3 regions of the Fundidesulfovibrio sp. YSD1 genome follow, and region 1 is predicted to be linked to each of the others. Evidence: predicted binding sites of a transcription regulator. Region 1 holds the regulator's gene; each other region holds the start of a gene.
What was found. The regulator sigma-54, encoded in region 1, starts transcription at its own class of promoters, with help from an activator protein. The targets are predictions, from matches to a motif close to CTGGCACGGNNNNTGCTT.
Positions count from the first base shown of each region.

Region 1 (7,542 bases):
CGCCGTGTTCACCTCCGTGGACGTGAAAAGCATCTACGAGGTGCCCCTCAAGCTCTACGCCGAGGGCGTGGACCAGAAGATCGCCATCCTCCTGCGCCTGCCCGCCAAGAACGCGGAGCTCGACCCCTGGCAGAACCTGTGCAGGAAGCTCGCCCACCCCAAGGGCGAGGTGACCATCGGCATCGTGGGCAAGTACGTGGACCTCAAGGAGGCCTACAAGAGCCTGCACGAGGCCCTGGTGCACGGCGGCGTGGCCAACGACGTGAAGGTCGACCTGGTCTACGTGAACTCCGAGGAGGTCACCCCGGCCAACGTGGCCGAGCGCCTGGCGGGCATGGACGGCATCCTCGTGCCCGGCGGCTTCGGCTCGCGCGGCGTGGAGGGCAAGATCGCGGCCATCCGGTATGCCCGCGAGAACAAGGTTCCCTTCTTCGGCATCTGCCTGGGCATGCAGCTGGCCTGCATCGAGTTCGCGCGCAACGTGCTCGGCCTGCCCGAGGCCAACTCCGAGGAGTTCAACCGCCTGAGCCCCGACCCGATCATCTACCTGATGCGCGAATGGTACGACTTCCGCACCAAGAAGGTGGAGAAGCGCGACGTGGACTCCGAAATGGGCGGCACCATGCGCCTGGGCGCCTACCCCTGCGTGGTCAAGCCCGGCACCGCGGCCATGGAGGCCTACCAGGCCGCCAACATCGAGGAGCGCCACCGCCACCGCTACGAGTTCAACAAGGCCTACTTCGCGCGCATGGAGGAGAAGGGCATGGTCTTCTCCGGGCTCTCGCCGGACGAGTCCCTGGTGGAGGTTGTCGAGCTGCCCGGGCATCCGTGGTTTTTGGGCTGCCAGTTCCATCCGGAGTTCAAGTCCAACCCCATGAAGCCGCACCCGCTGTTCCGCGAGTTCATCAGGGCCTCCAAGGCCGCCCGCGAGGGCAAGTGAGGCGGCCCGTCAGGCCCGGCGTCAACCGCCGGGCCCTGGGCCTGGCCAGGTCCGTGAAGCTCCTCGTCCTGGACGTGGACGGGGTGCTCACGGACAACGGCGTCTGGCACGACGGGGCCTCGCAGCACGGCGTCGGCTTCAAGCGCTTCGGCGTCCAGGACGGCATGGGGCTCAAGCTCCTCATGCAGGCCGGGATCGAGGTGGCGGTCATCTCGGGGCTGGGCAACGTCCAGGCCGAGCACCGCATGCGCGAACTCGGCATCCGCGAGTTCCACGGCGGGCACCTGAAGAAGCTGCCCGTGTTCGAGGGCATTCTGGAATCGAAGGGATTGGAGGCCCAGCAGGCCGCCTACATGGGCGACGACTGGCTGGACGCGTCCGTGATGGCCCGCGCGGGCCTGCCCATGGCCCCCTCCGACGCCCAGCCCGAGGTGCTGCGCCTGGCCCAGTGGGTGTCGCGCAGGCCCGGGGGGCACGGGGCGGTGCGGGAGGCCGCGAGGTTCCTGCTCCTGGCCCAGGGCCTGCTTTCGGGCATCTGGGACCGCTGGTCGTGCTGAAACGGCCCCGAAAACGCCGCCTTGCTCCCCTTGCGACCTGCAAAACCGCCCGGCGCACCCTTGGGCCTTGCGGAGAAACCGCGTCAAGTCTTGCCACGTTCCCTCTTTTAGTGCATAACCGCCGTTGCCGATTAGGTGTTTCCGGCATTTTTCTTGCTAGCCCCTGAACCCGACCGAGAGGTACCGAGCGCGCATGGCTCTTGAGCTCAGACAGCAACTCAAGCTTTCGCAGCAACTGGTGATGACTCCGCAGTTGCAGCAGGCCATCAAGCTGTTGCAGCTCTCAAGGCTGGAGCTGGTGGAGACCGTCCAGAAGGAGATGCTCGAGAATCCCCTTCTGGAGGAGACCTACCAGGACGACGACCGGCCCGAGCCCACCATCGCGGAAGACTCCCACGCGCCGGACGCCACCCAGGAAGAGGGGGCCATGCAGCGCGAGCTGCTCAAGACCGCCGAGTGGGACGACTACATCGGCGACTTCGCCTCCACCTCCCGCCAGGCCACCGTGCGCGAGTACGAGGCCCCGGAGGAGGGCATGTCCTTCGAGGCCAGGCTTTCCTCCAAGCCCTCCCTGGAGGGCCACCTCGCCTGGCAGATCAATCTTTCGCCCTTCACGCCCGAAGAGCGCCGCGTGGCCGAGGGCATCGTGGGCAACCTGAACGCCCAGGGCTACCTGGGCGAGTCCGTGGAGGACATCGCGGCCGACTGCGCCGTGGAGCCCGCCATGGTGGAGAAGGTTCTCTACACGCTCCAGCGCTTCGACCCCGTGGGCGTGGCCGCCCGCACCCCGCAGGAGTGCCTGCTGGTGCAGCTGGAGGTCTACCGCTACAAGGACCCGGTGCTCCTGGAGATCGTCCGCGACCACCTGGAGGACCTGGAGAAGAAGCGCTACAAGCAGCTGGCCAAGAAGTTCAGGATCACGCTGGAGGACATCAAGGAATACCTTGAGATCATCCAGTCCCTCGACCCCATGCCCGGCTCGCACTTCAGCGGATCCGATCCCGTCTACGTGAGCCCGGACGCCTACGTGTACAAGTACGGCGAGGATTTCGTCATCGTGCTCAACGAGGACGGCCTGCCCAAGCTCCAGCTCTCCCCGTACTACATGGAGGACATGTCCCGCATCGGCACGGGCAAGGACAAGGACTACCTCCAGGACAAGATGCGCTCGGCCCAGTGGCTGATGAAGAGCCTCTACCAGCGCCAGCGCACGCTGTTCAAGGTGCTGGAATCGATAGTCAAGTTTCAGCGCGATTTCTTCGAGGAAGGCGTGACCAAGTTGAAGCCGCTGATCCTCAAGGACGTGGCCGACGACATCGGCATGCACGAATCCACCGTCAGCCGCATCACCACCAGCAAGTACGTGGCCACCCCCCATGGCATCTTCGAGCTGAAGTTCTTCTTCAACTCGGCCCTGGAGCTCGACGACGGGTCGAGCGTGGGCTCCGAGTCGGTGAAGGCGCTCATCAAGCAGCTCATCGCCGCGGAGGACCCGAAAAAGCCCGTCAGCGACGAGCAGATCGCGGACATCCTCAAGCAGAAGCTTCAGGTGAACATAGCCCGGCGCACCGTGGCCAAGTACCGCATGGCCATGGGCATCGAGTCCTCGTCCAAGCGCAAGGAAGTCCTGTAAAAACGCCGCATCGTCCAAAGCGGCCATTTCCGGAGGATATCATGAACATCGCTTTCCATTTCAAGAATTTCGAGCCGTCTCCCGGTCTGCGCGAATACGCTGGCAAGCGTTTCGACAAGCTCAACAAATATATGCCCAACGCCGAGAACGCCGAGGTCGTGGTCACCCTCTCCGTGGAGAAGACCCGCCAGATCGCGGACGTGGTCATCGACGCCGACGCCATGCACATCTCCGCCCATGAGCGCTCCGACGACATGTACTCCACCATCGACATGATCACGGACAAGCTCGAAGCCCAGATGCGCAAGATGCGCGAGAAGATGAAGGACCGCCGCAAGGCCGCCTCCGCCTCCGTGACCATGGGCGTGGTCAGCATGGCCGAGGGCAAGGTCAGCTCCATCGAGGAGTCCGACAAGTACAACCCGAAGCCCATGAGCGTGGAAGAGGCCGCCCTGCAGCTCGACGCCATGAAGTTCGAGTTCCTGGTGTTCTTCAACTCCGAGAGCGAGCGCATCAACGTGATCTACAAGCGCAAGAACGCCGACTACGGCCTGATCGACCCTGGAGTATCCCTCTGATGCGGCTGGGAGAGTTCCTGCGCAGGGATTTCGTGCTGGACGACCTCAAGGCCTCGGACAAGCCCGAGGTCCTGGCCGAACTGGTGGCGCCCGTGGCGAAAGCCTTCGCGGACGTGGACCCGAAAAAAGCCTTGAGGGTCCTGCTCGACAGGGAGAACCTGGGCACCACGGGCATCGGCGACGGCGTGGCCATCCCGCACGGAAAGATGGACTCCCTGGGGGAGATCGTCATCGTGGTCGGCCGCAGCAAGTCCGGGGTGGATTTCGAGGCCCTGGACCACAAGCGGTGCAGGATATTCTTCCTGGTGCTCGCCCCGGAACACGTGGCGGGCATGCACCTGCGCATCCTCGCGCAGATATCGAGGCTGCTCTCGGACGAAGGCTTCAGGGAGTCCTTCCTCGAAGCCCAGGACCAGGACGGCCTCTGGCGGGTACTGGCCAGCCATTCCTGATGGCGTGAAGCCTCGGGAAGGCGCGGCCGCTTCCGTCATGCAACCGGACCGATGTCGTGCTAGGAAGTCCCCGCCCGCGAAAGCGTGCGGGGACTTTTCACAAGGAGCTGGGCTATGCCGGGTGCTGGTGCCGACCTGCCGGTCGTCGTGATTTCGGGCTTGTCCGGATCGGGCAAGTCCACGGCGCTCAACGTCTTCGAGGACCTGGGCTATTTCTGCGTGGACGGGCTGCCCGCCAGCCTGATGCCCAAGCTCGTGAGCCTCTTCAAGGGCCAGGGGGCCAACCGCTACCGGGGCCTGGCCCTGGGCATGGACCTGCGCGAGGCCGATTTCGTCACGGGCTGGGAGCCGGCCATCGCCGATCTCAGGGCCGCGGGCGACTCGCCGCAGATCGTGTTCGTGGAGGCGTCCACCCAGGAGATCATGCGCCGCTACGCCACCACGCGCAGGCCCCACCCCTTCGAGTCCGAGGGCTACGGCCTGGGCGAGGCCGTGGAGGAGGAGCGCAGGCGCATGGCCCCGCTGCGCGAGGCCGCCGACCTGGTCATGGACACCACGGGCTTCTCCATCCACGACCTGCGCCGCCAGCTCCAGGACAAGTGGAAGTTCCTGGAAGGCCAGGGCCCGGCCATGAAGATCCACATCATGAGCTTCGGGTTCAAGTACGGCATCCCCACGGAATCCGACCTGGTCATGGACCTGCGCTTTTTGCCCAACCCGTACTTCGACCCGGAGCTCAAGCCGCTCTCCGGGCAGGACCAGGCAGTGGTGGAGTACGTGCTGGGCTCGGAGGAGGGCAGGACCTTCCTGCCCAGGCTCAAGGAGTTCCTCCTGGACCTGGTGCCCCGCTACGCGCGCGAGGGCCGCTACCGCCTGACCGTGTCCCTGGGCTGCACGGGCGGGCGGCACCGCTCCGTGGCCACGGCCGAGGCGGTTTTTGACACCTTGCGCAAGGCGGGTTACACGGTGTCGCTGGAACACCGCCATATAGAAAAAGGCTGATATTTCAACGATGAGCAAGATTACTCCGACCGACGCCCCCGTGGGCGTGGTCATCGTGACCCACACCGACTACGCCGAGAAGCTCCTGAAGGCGGCCGAGATGATCATCGGCCCCCAGCTGAACGCCAGGACCGTGGCCGTGGACGTGGGCGTGGACACGGCGCAGACCGTCAAGGAGCTCGAGGCCGCCATCAAGGCCGTGGACCAGGGCGGCGGGGCCATGATCCTCACCGACATGTTCGGCGGGACCCCCACCAACCTGGCCCTGTCGCTTTTCGGCCAGCACCGCATCGAGGTGGTCACCGGCGTGAACCTGCCCATGCTCATCAAGATCCTCTCCACCAGGACCAAGCCCCTGGAGCAGCTGGCCGCCGACGCCAAGAGCGCGGGCGTGCAGGGCATCGTGGTGGCGGGAGAGATACTGCGAAAGAAAGTGTCCGGGGAGTAGGCCGGTGTTCTGGGTGCGCATCGACAACAGGCTGGTGCACGGACAGATCATCGAATCCTGGCTGCCCTTCACCGACGCGCGCAACATCGTGGTGGCCAACGACGAGCTGGCCGCGGACGAGCTGCGCCAGCAGATCATGTCCATCGCCATCCCCCTGGGCGTGGACATCTCCTTCGTGAAGGTGGACGCCATAGGCGCCTACCTCGTCGGGCGCAAGCTCACGGACAAGGACGTGCTCGTGCTCTTCTCCTCCTGCCTGGACGCGCGCCGGGCCTTCGACGCGGGCCTGGGCTTCGGCACGCTCAACCTGGGCAACCTGCACTACGGCCCGGGCAAGAAGCAGGTCTGCCAGCACGTCGCCCTGAGCAAGGAGGACGAGAGCTGCCTGTCGTTTTTGCAGGGCAAGGGAGTGCACCTGGACTACCGCTGCATCCCCAGCGACCCGGTGGAAATCTCCTGAGCGCCCGGAGAACGGGGAGGGCGGCATGAGAGAGGCAGCGGGCTTTTCAATTCACCCGTTTTGGTGCATCCTCGCCTAAACGCTTCCCGGGAACGATCCATGGAACTGCAAGCGAACGCCGTCCTCTTCATCCTCGCCAGCGCTTTTTTTTTGCCCTGTTTTCCTGCTTCCGCTTCATAATCAACCTTCCCCTGCTTGACCGCCCGCTGACCGTGGGCTTCTTCTGGGGGCTCTTCAGCGGCGACTGGGCCACGAGCCTGGGAGTCTGCCTCTTCTTCGAGCTCTACTGGCTGGACCTCTTCCCGGCCGGGACCATCATACCGCCCAACGCCATCGCCTCGGCCCTGGCCACGCTCACGGTGATGCACATGTACTCGCTGACCGGACCGGCCGAGGCGGCCGTGATCATGCTCGCGGCCCTGCCGCTTGGGAGAATTTTTGCGCGCATCGAGCGCTACCACCGCCAGTACGAGAACGACGCCTACAACCGCCTGGTGGTCTGGGCCAAGCACCCGGAGAGGGGCAACGGCCCCCGCGCGCTCACGCGCCGGTCCATGCTGGTGATGCTGCCCGTGAGCGGTGCGGCCTTCGCCCTGGCCACCATCCTGCTCCTGGCCATGGCGCACGTGGTGCTCCCGCCGCTCTCCGCCGTCCTCGCGCCGCTTCCCCTGAAATGGCCGCACCTGTGGGTGGTGGCCAGCATCGGCGCGGTGCTCTCGCTCAGGCACAAGCCCGCCTACGTGCTTCTTGCCTGCGGGGTGGTGCTGGCCATCGTCACCAGGCTGGTGGTATAGGCCGGGGGCCGCGATGATGCCCCTTGGCAAGGGCGCTTCATTGTGATATTTTCCACAAGATCAATTTGCACATCACCTCAGGAGGGATTCGAACATGGCAGCGTACGTCGTTGGACACAAAAACCCGGACACCGATTCCATCGCCGCGGCCATTGCCGTTGCGGACCTGATGACCAAGCGCGGCATCGAAGCCGTGGCCGCCGCCCAGGGCAAGACCAACCCCGAGACCGACTTCGTGCTCGGCAAGTTCGGCGTGAAGGCCCCCGAGATCGTCACCGACGCCGAGGGCAAGAAGATCATCCTGGTCGACCACTCCGACCTGGCCCAGAGCCTGGAGAACCTCTCCAAGGGCGAGATCCTGGGCGTCGTCGACCACCACAAGCTGGGCGACGTGACCACCCCGAACCCGCTGGAAATGTGGGTTTGGCCCGTGGGCTGCACCTGCACCGTGATCGCCAACATGTACGACTTCTACGGCATCGAGATCCCCAAGGCCATGGCCGGGATCATGCTGTGCGCCATTCTCTCCGACACCGTCATGTACAAGTCCCCCACCTGCACCCCCGAGGACAAGAAGGCCTGCGAGAAGCTGGCCAAGATCGCGGGCGTGGCCGACATGATGGCCCTGGGCATGGAGATGTTCAAGGTGAAGTCCGCCGTGGACGGCACCCCCATCCG
Region 1 covers NZ_AP043666.1:148,697-156,238, forward strand. The annotation lists gene ACZ5V4_RS00775 (CTP synthase) at 1-940, shown strand, start outside; gene ACZ5V4_RS00780 (KdsC family phosphatase) at 937-1,497, shown strand; gene rpoN (RNA polymerase factor sigma-54) at 1,691-3,130, shown strand; gene hpf (ribosome hibernation-promoting factor, HPF/YfiA family) at 3,172-3,708, shown strand; gene ACZ5V4_RS00795 (PTS sugar transporter subunit IIA) at 3,708-4,160, shown strand; gene rapZ (RNase adapter RapZ) at 4,275-5,162, shown strand; gene ACZ5V4_RS00805 (PTS sugar transporter subunit IIA) at 5,173-5,610, shown strand; gene ACZ5V4_RS00810 (PTS sugar transporter subunit IIB) at 5,615-6,070, shown strand; gene ACZ5V4_RS00815 (PTS sugar transporter subunit IIC) at 6,250-6,864, shown strand; gene ACZ5V4_RS00820 (manganese-dependent inorganic pyrophosphatase) at 6,959-7,542, shown strand, end outside.

Region 2 (7,542 bases), 870 kb from region 1:
TCGGGGGCCAGTTCCTTGCCGATGCCGTCGCCGGGAATCACCGCGATCTTGTATTTCTTCACGTCGTTTCTCCTGTGAGTGCAGCTATTTGATGAACCGCACCTGGCGGTTGATGTCCTCGATGATGGGCAGCTTCTTCTCGTTGAACTGGGCCTTGTTGGCCTCGAAGAGGTTGCCGCCGTGGGTGTCGATGGAGATGATCAGCGGCCCGAAGCCCTTCACGCGCGAGACCCAGAGGGCCTCGGGCATGCCCAGGTCCTGCCATTCCACGCGCTCGATCTCCTCCACCTCGGTGGCGGCCAGCACCGCGCACCCGCCCGGGAACACCGCGTGCAGGGCCTTGTGGCGCTTGCAGGCCTCGGCCGTGGCCGCGCCCATGCCGCCCTTGCCGATGATCAGCTTCACGCCCGTGCGCTCGATGAACTGGTCCTCGAAGGCCTCCATGCGCATGCTGGTGGTGGGGCCGATGGAGATCATCTTCCAGGCGTCGCCGTCCTTGGCCACGATGGGCCCGGCGTGGAAGATGGCCAGGCCCGCGAGGTCCACGGGCAGCTCGCGCCCGAGCTCGATCAGCCTGCGGTGGCCCACGTCCCGGCAGGTGACCAGGTGGCCGTCCAGGTACACCACGTCGCCCACGCGCAAAGACTCGATGTCCTCGGACTTGATGGGTGTGGTCAGGACCTTTTTCACAGCACGGCCTCCTTGTGCGAGAGTATTTCGTAGGACAGGTCCGGGGCGATGCGGATGGTCCCGCGCCTGTGCGCCCAGCAGCCCACGGACACGCCCACGCCGATGGTGGAGGGGTGCCTGGCCGAGGACTCGATGTGCACGCCGAGCACAGTGGAGTTGCCCGAGAGGCCCTGGGGGCCGAGGCCCACTTCGTTCAGACCCTTTTCCAGAAGGAGCTCCATCTCGGCCGCGCGCGGGTCGGGGTGGCGGGTGCCTATGGGGCGCAGGATGGCCTTCTTGGAGAGGAGCGCGGCCGTCTCCACGGACGTGGACACGCCGACCCCCACCAGGAGCGGCGGGCAGGCGTTCACGCCGTACGAGGTGATCACGTCGAACACGAACTGCACCACTCCCTCGTAGCCTGCCGAGGGCATGAGCACCTTGGCCGCGCCGGGCAGGCTGCACCCGCCGCCCGCCATGTAGACCTCGATGACGGCCGAGTCGCCGTCGCCGTCGATCTCCCAGTCGATCCAGGGCACGCGGGTGCCGGTGTTGTCGCCGGTGTTCTTCTCGATGAACGTCTCCACCGCGTTGTGGCGCAGGGGGGCGTCCTTGGTGGCCTGGCGCACGGCGTCGGCCAGGATGCCGGGCAGGTCGCCAAGCAGCGGGAAGTTCGCCCCGGCGCGCACGAAGTACTGGATCACGCCGGTGTCCTGGCAGCAGGGCCGGTCGAGCTTGTCGGCGGCCTCGAGGTTGTCGAACATGGAGTCGTAGACCACGCGGGACAAGGGGCTGTCCTCGCCCTCGCGCAGCTGGGCCAGCTTGTCCAGCACGTCCTGGGGCAGGCGCTTGCCCACGTATCCGGTGAATCTGGCCATGATGCCGGTCAGGGACCGCCGGGCCTCTTGCTTGTCCATTCGCAAGCTCCTCCTACTTGTCTGTGCGCCCATGGAGCGCGTTGGGGGCAAGGCCCTCAGCAGGCCTCGCCTATCGTCTCAAGCTGCTTGCGTATCTTCTCGGCGCTCCTGGCCAGGGCCTGGCTCTCGTCGCCGGTCAGCTCGATCTGCCTGATCTCCTCCACGCCGTTGGCCCCGAGCTTCACGGGCACGCCCACGAAGGCCCCGTTGATGCCGTATTCGCCGGTGAGCAGCGTGGCGCAGGGCAGGATCTTCTTCTTGTCCATGACCACGGCCGAGACCATCTGGGTCACGGCCGAGGCCGGGGCGTAGAAGGCGCTGGTCTGCATGAGCCTAATTATCTCGGCCCCGCCGTCGCGGGTGCGGCTGACCAGCTCCTCGATCTTCTCCGGGGGCAGAAGCTCCGTGATGGGCACGCCCGCCACGGTGGAGTAGCGCGGCACGGGCACCATGTCCTCGCCGTGCTCGCCGAGCACCATGGCGTGCACGTTCTCCACCGAGACATTGAGCTCCTTGGAGATGAAGTACTGGAAGCGGCAGGCGTCCAGCACCCCGGCCATTCCGGTCACGCGGGTGCGTGGTATCTGGCCCGCGCGCATGGCCACGTGGCACATGACGTTCAGCGGGTTGCTCACGATGATGTAGAACGCGTACGGGCTGAAGTGCGCGGCCTTGGACACGCACTCGCGCACGATGTCCGCGTTGATGCGCAGGAGGTCGTCGCGGGTCATGCCCTCCTTGCGCGTGGCCCCGGCCGTGATGATCACGATCTCGGAGTTGCGGCTCTGCTCCAGGTCCTCGCCGGAGATGCACACGGGTTCGAGCAGGTCCACGGGGCTCGCCTCCAGGATGTCCAGGGCCACGCCCTGTGCCTTGCCCGGGTTGCGGTCCACCAGGACCACCTTCTTGCAGAGCTTGCGCTCGATGAGCCGCCTGGTGACGGCTCCGCCGACGTTTCCCGCGCCGAAGACAGTGATTTTCCCGTTCATGCGGTTGCCTCCATGAGTCCGCCCGGGCCTAGGGCGCGAGCATCAGCAGGTAGGGGAAGTTGATGCCCACCAGCGCGCCGATGAAGATCACGCCGAAGACGAAGCCCAGGGTCCAGAATTCCTTGCGGGTGATGTAGCCGCACCCGTAGTACACCGGGCTCGGCCCCGTGGCGTAGGGGGTGAGGATGCCCATGAGGCCCAGGGTGGCGCAGATGAGGATGGAGAAGGTCTTCATGGGGATGCCGGGGATGCTCATGGCCGTGGCCAGGATCACGGGCAAGAGCGCCGTGGTGTGGGCGGTCAGGCTCGCGAACATGTAGTGGATGAAGAAGAAGAGCAGCACCAATGCGATCATCAGGGCGTTGACCGAGAACCCGGACATGGCCCCGGCGGCCAGGGCCGCGAACCACTTCAGGAAGCCCACCTTGGCCAGGCCGTCGGCCAGGGCGACCAGGGTTCCGAACCAGCAGAGCACGTTCCAGGCGGTCTTGTGCCCGATGATGTCCTCCCAGGTGACCACCTTGGTCAGGATCATCAGCGACAGGGCCATGAGAGCCACGGTGGTGGCGTCGAAAAGCTTGGGCCCGAAGATCCAGAGCAGCAGGGCGAACAGGGCCAGACCGGCCATGATCAGTTCCCTGGCGGTGACGGGGCCCATCTTGGAGAGCTCCGCTCCGGCCCACTTGGGGGCGTCCTCGCTGCGTTTGATCTCGGGCGGATAGATCACGTAGATCAGGTACGGCAGGGTGATGAACAAGAGGATGCAGGCCGGGGCCAGGGCCGTGAACCACTCGGTCCAGCCCACGGTCATCTTGGTGGTCTTCTCGAGGATCGAGAGCGCCAGCAGGTTCGGGGCCAGGGCCGTCAGGAACATGGTGCTGGTGACGCAGGTGGTGGCCAGGGCGGTCCACATCAGGTAGCCGCCGATCTTGCGCGCCCCGCTCTCGGGCGTGGAGCCGTAGAGCGGCGGGATGTTCTTGATGATCGGGAAGATCACGCCCGCGCTACGCGCCGTGTTGGAGGGCGTGAACGGGGCCAGGGTCAGGTCGGCCAGGGCCACGGCGTAGCCCAGGCCCAGGGTGCTCTTGCCGAGCTTTTTTATGAGGATGAGCGAGATGCGCTTGCCGAGCCCCGTCTTCTCGTAGCCCATGGCGAACATGAAGGCCACGAAGATGAGCCAGACCGTGTTGTTGGAGAAGCCGGACAAGGCCCAGCGCACGGCGTCCGAGGTGGTGGGCGCGGCGTTGGGCTGGGCGGGCACGAGGTTCAGGGCCGCGGCCAGGGTGATGCCCATGAGCCCTGCCGCGGCGGCCGGGATGGGCTCCAGCACCAGCGCGGTGATCACGGCCACGAACAGGGCGAAGTATTGCCACGCGTAGGGTTGCAGGCCCTGGGGCGTCGGGACGAGCCAGAGGGCCACCCCGACGATCACGGGCAGGACCGCCTTCCAGTTCAACTTCATGTGCTGCTCCTTTTGTTTGCCGGTTCTTGGGCGTGTCGCGGATGCTCAAGGCCCGGAAAGCAGAAATCGTTCCAGAAGTATCAATGAATTATTTTAGTATGTTATACACTTGGCTGCTCCGGATGAGACGATTATGTTGCATCTTGTCTTAAAACGTCTCATCATGTTGCACGAGTGAAACAAATGAACACCATCGCCTTTATCGCCCTGAACGAACGTATGCTGGAGACGGCCCGCCAGGTCCTGGTGCGCGAGCACCCGGACGTGATCCTGGCCGAGGGCCTCATGGCCGGGGCCGCCGACACCGCCAGGACCCTGGCCGCCGCCGGGGTGGAGGTGGTCATCTCGCGCGGGGCCACGGCGCGCTGCGTCCGCGCGGCCCTGCCCGACCTCTCCGTGGTGGACGTCTCCACCTCCGGGCTCGACCTGCTCTCGGCCATCCACAAGGCCAGCCTGCGCGCCAGGCGCGTGGCGGTGGTGGCCTTCCCGCCCATGTCCGACGGGGCCTTGGAGATCGGGGCCATGCTCGGCGTGGACGTGCGCTCCTACGAATGGCGCGAGGAGGAGGACATCGCCTCCACGGTGCTCAGGGCCAGGGACGACGGGGCGGACATCGTGGTGGGCGGCTACATCATGGCGCTCATCGCGGGCAGGCTCGGCGTGCCCTGCCAGCCGGTGGAGACAGGCCCGAGGGGCATCCTCGCCGCGGTCAACGAGGCCAAGCGCATCGTACACGGCAGAAGCGTGGAAAAGGCCAAGAGCTCCCTCATGCGCGCGGTGCTCACCTCCACGGACAACGGCATCGTGGCCGTGGACCGCCGGGGCGTGGTCACGGTGTTCAACCCCGTGGCCGTGAGGCTTTTGCGCCTGACCGAGGCCGACGCCCTGGGCAGGCCCGTGGCCCAGGTCTGGCCCAAGTCCGGCCTGGAGCGGGTGCTCGTTTCCGGGCGCGAGGAGGCGGGGCAGATAAAGCGCGTGTTCGACCAGGAGATCATGTGCAGCGCGGCCCCGGTCACCGTGGGCGGCGAGACCGTGGGCGCGGTGGCCACCTTCCACGACGTGCGTCAGATCCAGAAGATGGAGGCCACGGTGCGCAGGCGCATCATGGCCTCCGGCCACGTGGCGGGCTCGCGCTTCCAGGACGTGGTGGGCTCGAGCCCGGCGCTGCGCAAGGCCATCGCCATGGGCATGGACTACGCGCGCACCTCGGCCACGGTGCTCATCCACGGCGAGACCGGCACCGGCAAGGAGCTCTTCGCCCAGGGCGTGCACAACGCCAGCGCCAGGAGCGGCGGGCCGTTCGTGGCCGTGAACTGCGCCGCCCTGCCCGGGCAGCTGCTCGAAAGCGAGCTCTTCGGCTACGAGCCCGGGGCCTTCACCGGGGCCAGCCAGAAGGGCAAGCCCGGGCTCTTCGAGCTGGCCCACGGCGGGACGATATTTCTCGACGAGATCGCGGAGATGGAGCCCTCCACCCAGGGCAAACTCCTGCGCGTGCTCCAGGAGAAGAAGGTCATGCGCCTGGGCAGCGACCAGGTGATCCACGTGGACGTGCGCGTGGTGGCCGCCAGCAACAAGGACCTGGGCAGGCTGGTGGCGGACGGGCGCTTCCGCGACGACCTCTTCTACCGGCTGAACGTGCTGCGCCTGCGCCTGCCGCCCCTGCGCGCGAGGCCGGAGGACATCCCGGAGCTGGCCGCGCGCTTCCTGGCCCAGGCCTCGGGGCGGCCCGGCAAGTACTCGCTGCCGGACGGGGCCATCGAGGCCCTGCGCGCGCACCCCTGGCCGGGCAACGTGCGCGAGTTGCAGAACGTCATGGCCCGGGTGGCGGCCACGCACCACGAGCACGCCGTCACCCCGGAGCTTCTGAGGACCCTGCTGGATCAGGCCCCGCAGCCCCAAACACAGGCGGGGCAGGGCCGGGACGAGCCCGGGCCGGGCCTGCCTCCCGAGGAGGAGCGCATCCGCGACGCCCTGGCCGGGGCGGGCGGGCGCGTGGGCGAGGCCGCCAGGCTCCTGGGCGTGAGCCGCTCCACGCTTTGGCGCAGGATGCGCGCGCTGCGGGGGGGGGCGTAGCCTCTCCCCGGCAACACTTTTTTTACGCCCCCGCCCCCGGTCTTTACACCTTCTTTACGCGCCCCTGCTTATCTTCGCTCCATCGACTCCCAAGGAGGAACCGATGGACATCCTTCTCGTCGCCCTCATCCTGGCCCTGGTCTTCGGGCTTTTCGGCCTGATCGCCGCGATCTCCCGCCTGGAGGGAAAATGACCATGGACGCCCTGGCCCTGACGATAACGGCCGCCCTGTTCGTGTACCTGCTGGCGGCCCTGTGCAAACCGGAGTGGTTCGAATGAACGTCACCGACATCATCCAGTATCTGTTTTTCCTGGCCCTGCTGCTCGGCGCGTCCTGGCCCCTGGGCCTGTACATGGCCCGGGTCTACCAGGACCAGCCCTGCGGCTTGAGCCGCGTGCTCGGCCCCGTGGAGCGCCTGCTCTACCGGCTGTGCCGGGCGGACGCGGACGCGGAGATGGACTGGAAAACCTACGCCGTGGCCGTGGCCGCCTTCAACGCCCTGGGGCTCCTGGCGGCCTACGCCCTGCAACGCCTCCAGGGCGTGCTGCCGGAGAACCCGGCCGGGCTCCCCGGGGTGGACCCCTTCGTGGCGCTGAACACCGCCGTGAGCTTCGCCACAAACACCAACTGGCAGGCCTACGGCGGCGAGACCACCATGAGCCACCTCACCCAGATGGCGGCGCTCACCGTGCAGAACTTCGTCTCCGCCGCCACGGGCATGGCCGTGATGGCCGCCTTCATCCGCGGGCTCTCGCGCCGCGAGACCGACAGGCTGGGCAACTTCTGGCGCGACCTCACCCGGTCCACGCTCTACGTGCTGCTGCCTTTGTCCGTGGCGCTCTCCCTGGCGCTCATCTGGCAGGGCGTGCCCCAGACTCTGGAGGGCTCGGCCACGGCCAAACTCCTGGAGCCCGTGGCCTACGAAGCTCCCGTGCTGAACGGCTCTGGTAGGCCGGTCCTGGGAGAGGACGGCAAGCCCAGGACCGAACCGGCCACGCAGGCGCTACAGACCATCGCGCTCGGCCCCGTGGCCTCCCAGGTGGCCATCAAGCAGCTGGGCACCAACGGCGGCGGCTTCTACAACACCAACTCCGCCCATCCCCTGGAGAACCCCACGCCGCTGACCAACCTGCTCGAGATGCTGGCCATCCTGCTCATCCCGGCGGCGCTGTGCCACACCTTCGGGATCATGGCGGGCGACCGGCGGCAGGGCTTCGCGGTGCTGGCGGCCATGACCATCCTGTTCGCCGGGTTCGCCCTGTTGACGATCCAGGCGGAATCCTCGGCCAACCCGCTCCTGACCCAGGCCGGGGCCGCGCCCGCGCCCAGCCTGGAGGGCAAGGAGGTGCGCTTCGGCGTCGCGGGCTCCGCCCTGTGGGCCGCCGTGACCACGGCCGCGTCCAACGGCTCGGTGAACTCCATGCACGACAG
Region 2 covers NZ_AP043666.1:3,023,880-3,031,421, reverse strand. The annotation lists gene ACZ5V4_RS14120 (tartrate dehydrogenase) at 1-62, opposite strand, end outside; gene ttdB (L(+)-tartrate dehydratase subunit beta) at 85-690, opposite strand; gene ttdA (L(+)-tartrate dehydratase subunit alpha) at 687-1,586, opposite strand; gene mdh (malate dehydrogenase) at 1,643-2,575, opposite strand; gene ACZ5V4_RS14100 (anion permease) at 2,604-4,037, opposite strand; gene ACZ5V4_RS14095 (sigma 54-interacting transcriptional regulator) at 4,221-6,110, shown strand; gene ACZ5V4_RS14090 (potassium-transporting ATPase subunit F) at 6,300-6,389, shown strand; gene kdpA (potassium-transporting ATPase subunit KdpA) at 6,386-7,542, shown strand, end outside.
Region 2: the regulator sigma-54 is predicted to act here: its motif matches at 4,095-4,112, upstream of ACZ5V4_RS14100 (anion permease).

Region 3 (7,542 bases), 1.5 Mb from region 1:
TGGTCTTCCAGGCCATGCTTGCCTTCAAGACGCCCGTATCCGGGACGCTGCCCCTGGCCCTGGCCGTGGTGGCGGCGGGGCTTCTCTCCTGGTCGGTGACGGCCATGGATTCGGGCCGGAAGTTCTTCCTCCCCGTGGCCGCACACGCGCTTCTGGCCATGGTGGCCTGGCTTCTGGCCCTGCGCCCCGGGTTCGCCGAGCCCGGACTCACGCCGCTCACGGCCTCGGCCGCCGCCGGGTCCCTCGAGATCATGCTCATCGGCTTCGGCGTGACCCTGCCGGTGATCGTGGGCTACACCATCTATCAGTACCGGGTGTTCAGGGGCCAGGCGGCCTACGAGCACGAACAGGAACACCAGGGGTAAGGAGCCTTCATGCCTTTCGCCGCGTCCCCGGCCACGGGGGCATTCGACCGCCTCAAGCCGTTTCTGGCCCTGTCGCGCACTCCGCACGGACTTCTGGACATGGCCATGCCCGTGGCGGCCGCGCTTCTGTGGCTGGGCGCGTTCCCGCCCGCGAGCGTCACGCTGCTCGGGCTCTTCACGGTGTTCGCGGGCTACACGGCTGTCTACGCCGTGAACGACCTGGCCGACTACCGCACGGACCGGGCCAACTTCCTGGAGGGCCGCGAGGACACCTCGGGCTACCTGGACGCGGTCTACGCGCGCCATCCCCTGGCCATGGGGCTCATCACCAAGCGCCAGGCCGTGGCCTGGACCGCCTTCTGGGCCGTGGCCGCCCTGGCCGGGGCCTGGGCGCTCAACCCGGCGTGCGCGGTCCTGCTGGCCGCAGGGTGCGCGCTGGAGGCCGCCTACTGCCTGCTGCTCAAGGTCACGCACCTGCGGGCGCTGGTGAACGGGGTGGTCAAGTCGCTGGGGGGGGTGGCGGCGGTGCTGGCCGTGGACCCGGCCGCGCCGGCGTGGTTTCCGGCCATGCTCTTCGCCATGACGTTTCTGTGGGAGATCGGCGGGCAGAACATCCCGGCGGACTGGTTCGACCTGGAGTTGGACCGCAGGCAGGGGGCCAGGACAATGTGCGTGGTGCTGGGCACCGCGCGCGCGGCCAAAGTGAGCTTCTGGACGCTCGCCGGGGCCACGGCGCTCGCCTGGGCGATTCTTTCGCTCTCGCCCGCGAAGATGCCCTGGTGGCTGGCTCTGGCCGGGGCCGCGCTGGTGGGCTGGCTCACGGCCCTGCCCGCGCGCGAGCTCGGGACCAAGCCCACGCGCGAAAGCGCCTCGAAGCTCTTCGGCCGTGCCAGCTACCTGCCCGTGGCGCTTTTGGGAACGGTGATATTCTGGTTCGTGGTGCGTTAGCCAGCGCCGGTCCTAGAGCATGGCCTCGGGCTCGGCCAGCACGCGCCGGGCGATCTTCACGTCCTCGGCGATGCGCGCCTTGAGTTCCTCCACCCCCGAGAACTTTCTCTCGCTGCGCAGCCTCTGCACGAAGTGCAGGTCCACCACCTTGCCGTAGAGGTCGCCGGAGTAGTCGAAGATGTGCGCCTCCACGCTCAGGCGGTCTCCGCCGAAGGTGGGGTTCACGCCGATGTTGGCCACGCCCGCCCAGTTCTGCCCGCTCCTGCTCAGCCACACGGCGTAGACGCCGGACTTGGGCAGGAGCTGGTCCGTGGCTCCGATGTTGGCCGTGGGGAAGCCAAGAAGCTTCCCGCCCCGGTCCGCGCCGTGGATCACCTCGCCGCGCACCTTGTGGAAGCGCCCAAGAAGCGGCCTCGCGTCCCAGACGTCGCCCGCGGTGAGCATGTCGCGGATGCGCGTGGAGCTGACCACGGCGTCCTCCACCAGCACCGGGGCCAGGCGCTCGACCATGAAGCCCGCGTCGCGCCCGATGGCGCTCAGGGTCTCGAAGTCGCCCTTGCGGCCCTTGCCGAAGGCCCAGTCGTGCCCGACGATGAGCTCGCGCATGCCCAAATCGCGCAGCAGGCAGTCGCGCACGAAGTCCTCTGGCTCGATGGAGGCGAAGGCGCGGGTGAAGGGCAGCACCAGACAGGCCTCGATGCCGGTCTCGGCGATGAGTTCCAGCTTGACGTCCGGGGTGGTCAGGCGCGGGGGCACGTTCTTGCCCAGGAGCACCGCGCGCGGGTGCGGCTCGAAGGTGACGGCCAGGCTGACCACGTTCAATGCCTTGGCGCGCTCGCGCACGCGGCCGAGAAGCTTCTGGTGCGCCAGGTGCACGCCGTCGAAGTTGCCGATGGTCAGGCAGCTGCCGTTGAGGACGCCTTCGAGTTCGTCGAAAGTTCGGGCTACGATCATTGGAGGTTCCTGAGGTGGGCTAATGACCCGCTGGTGGTTACTCCAAAGCGCCCCGAGCTTCAAGAAAGGAAAATTTTCAAGAAATCAAAAAAAGTTCTTGCCAACCACCCCCACCCGAGATAGATGTCTCTTCCCGCGCCGAAGTGGTGGAATTGGTAGACACGCTAGGTTCAGGGTCTAGTGGGGGCAACTCCGTGGAGGTTCGAGTCCTCTCTTCGGCACCAAGGAAGCAAAAGGCTGGGCAGAAATGCCCGGCCTTCCTTGTTTTTGAAGGCCGGAACCTCTTCAAGAGTGGCTCTGACGGCCTGAATCATCAGCGGTGGTACACATTGGTGGTCCACAACCGCGCTCGCCCCTGCCCACTGAGGGGCGTGTGGACACTTCTCCCCGCTTGGTACAGCGCGATGGGGCGCTTCGCTTCAGGATCAGAGTCCGTGACGCCCGGACGCGCATCCGCCTGAAACCCTCTTCACTCTCCGGGCCTTCTTCTGTTTCTCCACCCCGCGCATCTTGATGCGCCCTGAAGCCTTTGCTAGATGCCATCTAGCTGGATGCAACCGCTTGCGGTCCTCTTTTGAGTCGCGCCGCCGCCAGGGGCTATTCCATTGATCAAGTCCGGCGCGCGGCCGGTCATTTCCATGGGCCGCCACTGGAAGAGGCCCGCAGGACGCCTCTCCCGGCCCGGCCGGAACAGGGCGCAAGAGAAACCGGGGACGTTTTAAAGGGGTGGTCATGAAGAAATGGCATGTGCTCGCAACGCTGCTTCTCGCGCTGTCGCTGTCGGCCTGCGCCAAGCCCGCCAGCAGGATGGCCGCGCTGGAGCCCGGGATGAGCAAGCAGGAAGTGGTCGACGCCCTGGGCAAGCCCAGCAGCGTGAGCTACGACAAGGACACCGAGACCCTGTATTACGCTGCGGTGGACTGGCCGTTCAACGTCGTCGCCGAGCGCTACCGCGTGGTGCTCGTGGACGGCAGGGTCGTCTCCTACGGAAAGGACGAGGCCTCGGACTGGTAGGCCCCGCGCCCCGCCACCTCAGGCGCGCGAGCGGCGGATGCCCAGGACGACGCCGGCCAGGGTCAGGGCGATGCCGGCCGTTTCCGCCAGGCCCGGCAGGCGGCCCTCCAGAAGGTAGGCCAGGGCGAGCCCGGAGAGGGGCCAGAAGACGATCAGCTGCCCGGCAAGCGAAGCCGGGAGCATGGCGCAGGCGCGGTTCCAGAGCGCGCCCCCGCCCCAGGACGCCACGAGCCCCAGCACCAGCGAACCTGCGACGAAAGCCGCGAGGTCGCGCGGGCCGGGAGGCGGCGCGCTCGCAAGCGCCACCGGCAGGAGCGCGGCGGACATGAGCCCCAGCACGATGCCCACCACGCTGGCCCAGTGAATGGGCCGGATCTCGGGGTGGTCCTTGAGGAACATCAGGTTCGCCACCAGGTACCAGGTCAGGCAGCCCAGGGACGCAAGCGACAGCCCGAGCCCCAGGAGCACCGGGGCGGCGGAAGCCTCCCCCGAGGCCAGGTGCAGGCCGTGCCGGGCCACGTTCAGCGCGGCCAGGCCCGCGAAGATGAGCGCCAGCGGCACGGCGAGCCGGAGGAAGGGGTATTCGCGGCGGCGCAGGTTTCCGTAGAGCGCCACGCTGACCGGGCTCGTGCCCATGATCAGGGCGGGCACGGCCGGGCCGATGAGCTGGATGGACTCCACCAGCAGCAGGTAGGCCAGCATGTAGCCGGAGAGCCCCAGGAAGAAGGCGGAGCGCCACACGGCCCAGCCGAGCGGCGGGAAGCCGCAGCGCCTGCCGCGACGGTAGAGCACGACGGAAAGGGCGGCGTAAGAAAAGTAGCGGCCCAGGGTGATCTCCAGCGAGCTCCACCCCGGCAGCATGGCCGGGATCACGAAGGACATCCCCCAGAGCGTGGCGGCGGCGACGCCAAGGAAAAGGCCCTGGTTTGCGGCTCCGTTGCCGGTGGACATGGCTGGCTTCCCCTCAATTCTTCTGCTCGAGCGAAGGGCGCAATATTCCCGCCCCCCGGGAAATGCAAGCTCCCCGCCCCGGCTTCGACCCCTCGGGATCGAGGGAAACGAAGCCCTCGACGATCATCCTCCGCAACCAGTTGTAAACATTTCTTAAATCCTCCCGTCGGAGTTCCTTACAAAAGCATTGTTTGCGTGAAATTTCACATGAGATTCTGAGCTGATAGCGAGGCATGCTTATTGCTTATTCGATTTCCTGGTCATACAAATCAATATACCGGGAGAGTATGGAAATGAAACGGATTTTCTTCTCGATGCTGCTTTCGCTCGCCTTCCTCGGAAACGCCTTCGCCGCCACCATCGACTTCAACAACCCTGATCTTTCAGCCTGGTACACCGACCGCAAGGCCCCGGCCGTGTTCGAGACCGCCATGTTCGACGGCGACAACCGCCTGCGCATCGGCATAAACGGAGCCGATGCCGGAGCCGACAGCTTCTACAACTACCAGGGCAAAAAAATCGATGTGAACGCCGACATATTTAAGCTGGGCGTCACGGCCGACCTGTACGTCGATTCCTCCTGGGGCGACGCCAACGTGGGCATCTGGGCCACCACCTTCGACTCCCTGAACGCCGTGGCCGGTTACCCCATCGTGGCCTGGCGCAGCAGCGCATCCGTGGCCGCCGGCTTTTACGCCTTCGACTACTACAACGGCGGCTGGATCACCCTGGGCACCGGCTACTCCGAGGACGCCTGGCACAACATCACCATGCGCTACTCCGGCGGCAGCATGGACTACTACGTTGACGACGTGCTGCTCTACGCCTTCGCCGACCCCTGGCAGGACGGCACCTTCGGCAACATCATCCTGAACTCCTACAACTTCGGGCAGTCCTTCGACGTGTACTGGGACAACGTGGGCACCGTGCCCACCCCCGAGCCCGCCACCCTGCTGCTCACCGGCGCGAGCCTGGCCGGGCTCTGGGGCGCGCGCAGGCGCAAGGCCGCCTAGCCGGAACACGCCTTTCCTGAACGCAAGGGCCGCCCGCGCATCACGCGCGGGCGGCCTTTTTCCATGCCCGGGGCCACTGGACCGCCGGGCGCGCCTGGGGTACATTCCGGGGCACGCCGCTTCAAGCGAAGAGGGCATCATGACCCGCTCCTACCCAGTCGACACCTTCTGGCCGCAGCTTTCCCTCGCCTTGCTTGCCGTCGCGGCGGCGGCCGTCGTGCGCATCGCCTTCCTGGGCCAGCTGGGCCCCCGCATACCCTACGTCACGTTCTTCCCGGCCGTGATGTTCGCGGCGCTGCTGGGCGGCTCGGCCAGCGGGCTCATCGCCACGGCCGCTTCCGCCCTGGCCGCCATCTGGCTGCAGACCATGGGCCAGCCCTTCCTCTTCGTCCGGGAGGACTGGCTGGCCATGGGCGTGTTCGTGCTCTCCTGCGTGGCCCTCTCCTGGTTTTCCCAGGTCCTCCACGGGATGCGCCTGCGCGCCGCCGAGGCCGACGCCCTGCGCGGGCTAGTGGCCGAGCGGGATCAGGCCGAGGAGGCGCGCAGGCGCGGCGAGGAACTGCTGCACGAGATCGGCAGGATGGCCCGCGTGGGCGGCTGGGAGCACGACCTCGCCACCGGCAAGGGAGCCTGGACCCGGGAACTCTACCACATCCTGGAGCACGAGGGCGGCGAGCCCCCTGGGCCCGGCGAGCACCTGGACTACTACCCGCCCGAAGACCGCGAAAGGCTCGCCCTGGCCATGGGCGCGGCCGTCTCGCACGGCAAGCCCTTCGACCTGGAGCTCCAGGGGTTCACCCTCAAGCGCCGCCCCATCTGGGTGCGCGTCATCGGGCGGCCCGTCTTCCAGGACGGCAGGTGCGTGCGCATCTTCGGCTCCCTCCAGGACATCTCCGACCGCAAGCTCGACGAGGAGCTCCTGCGCCGGGCCAACCAGGAGGCCCAGGCCGCCAGCCGCTCCAAGAGCGATTTTTTGGCCAACATGAGCCACGAGATCCGCACGCCCCTGACCGCCATCCTGGGGCTCACCGAGCTGTGCAGGCGCGTGCGCGACCCGGAGAAGGTCGAGGCCAACCTGGGCATGATCGAGGACTCCGCCCGCCTGCTCCTGGCCATCGTGGGCGACGTGCTGGACATCTCGCGCATCGAGGCGGGCAAGCTGGCCCTGGAGGACTTGCCCTTCGAGCCCCGGCAGGTTCTGGAGAAGACCCTGGACGCCCACCGCCTGGCCCTGCGCGGCAAGGACGTGGACCTGAACATCGACGTGGCCGAAAACGTGCCCAGGCTCTTGCGGGGCGACCCCGTGCGCCTGGGCCAGGTGCTCGGCAACCTGGTGGGCAACGCGGTGAAGTTCACGCGGATGGGCTTCGTGCGCGTGCGGGCCGAGGCCGCGCCCGAGGACGCCGAGGGCCGGGTGGAGTTGCGCATCACCGTGTCGGACACGGGCATAGGCATCCCTCCGGAGTTGCACGCGGCCGTGTTCGACTGCTTCCGCCAGGCCGACTCCACCTTTTCCAAGACGCACCAGGGCGTGGGCCTGGGCCTGGCCATCTGCCGGGAGCTCACCGCGCTCATGGGCGGGCGCGTCTGGGTGGAGAGCGAACCGGGCAAGGGCAGCTCCTTTCACTTCACGGCCCGTTTCGGCGTGGAGCGGGCCTCCCCCGGGGAGGCCGCGCCCGAGGCGCCGCGATGCGGCGAGAGCCCCGCGCCGCGCCGGGTGCTGGTGGCCGAGGACAACCCGGTCAACCGCCACGTGTTCGAGCAGTCGCTCACGGCCATGGGCCACGGCGTGGCCACGGCCCGGGACGGCCGCGAGGCCCTGGACCTGCTCGCGCGCGAGCCCTTCGACCTCGTGCTCATGGACGTGCAGATGCCGGGCCTGGACGGCGTGGAGACAGTGCGCAGGCTGCGCGAGGGCGCCTGCGGGGAGCGCGCGGCCAGGACCCCGGTGATCGCCCTCACGGCTTACGCCATGGCCGGGGACAGGGAGCGCTTCATCGCCGCGGGCATGACCGACTACCTCTCCAAGCCCGTGAAGCTCGACGCCCTGGCCGAGGCCGTGACGCGCCACTGCGGCGCGGCCCCCAGGCCCGCGCTGGCCATGGCGGCCCTGCTGCCCGAGGCCGTGGCCTACATCGACGCCCGGCTGGCCCTGGCCCGCGAGCGCCTCGCCGCCGGGGACCTGCCGGGCGCGGCCATGGCGGCGCACGATATCAAGGGCACGGCCATGGGCCTGGAGCTGGCCGGGCTGGTGAAGCCCGCCTCCGCCTTCGAGAAGGCCTGCCGCGAGGCGGACG
Region 3 covers NZ_AP043666.1:1,613,318-1,620,859, forward strand. The annotation lists gene ACZ5V4_RS07580 (cytochrome d ubiquinol oxidase subunit II) at 1-365, shown strand, start outside; gene ACZ5V4_RS07585 (UbiA family prenyltransferase) at 375-1,313, shown strand; gene ACZ5V4_RS07590 (bifunctional riboflavin kinase/FAD synthetase) at 1,326-2,267, opposite strand; tRNA gene ACZ5V4_RS07595 (tRNA-Leu) at 2,405-2,491, shown strand; gene bamE (outer membrane protein assembly factor BamE domain-containing protein) at 3,000-3,281, shown strand; gene ACZ5V4_RS07605 (DMT family transporter) at 3,300-4,232, opposite strand; gene ACZ5V4_RS07610 (PEP-CTERM sorting domain-containing protein) at 4,526-5,245, shown strand; gene ACZ5V4_RS07615 (ATP-binding protein) at 5,385-7,542, shown strand, end outside.
Region 3: the regulator sigma-54 is predicted to act here: its motif matches at 4,461-4,478, upstream of ACZ5V4_RS07610 (PEP-CTERM sorting domain-containing protein).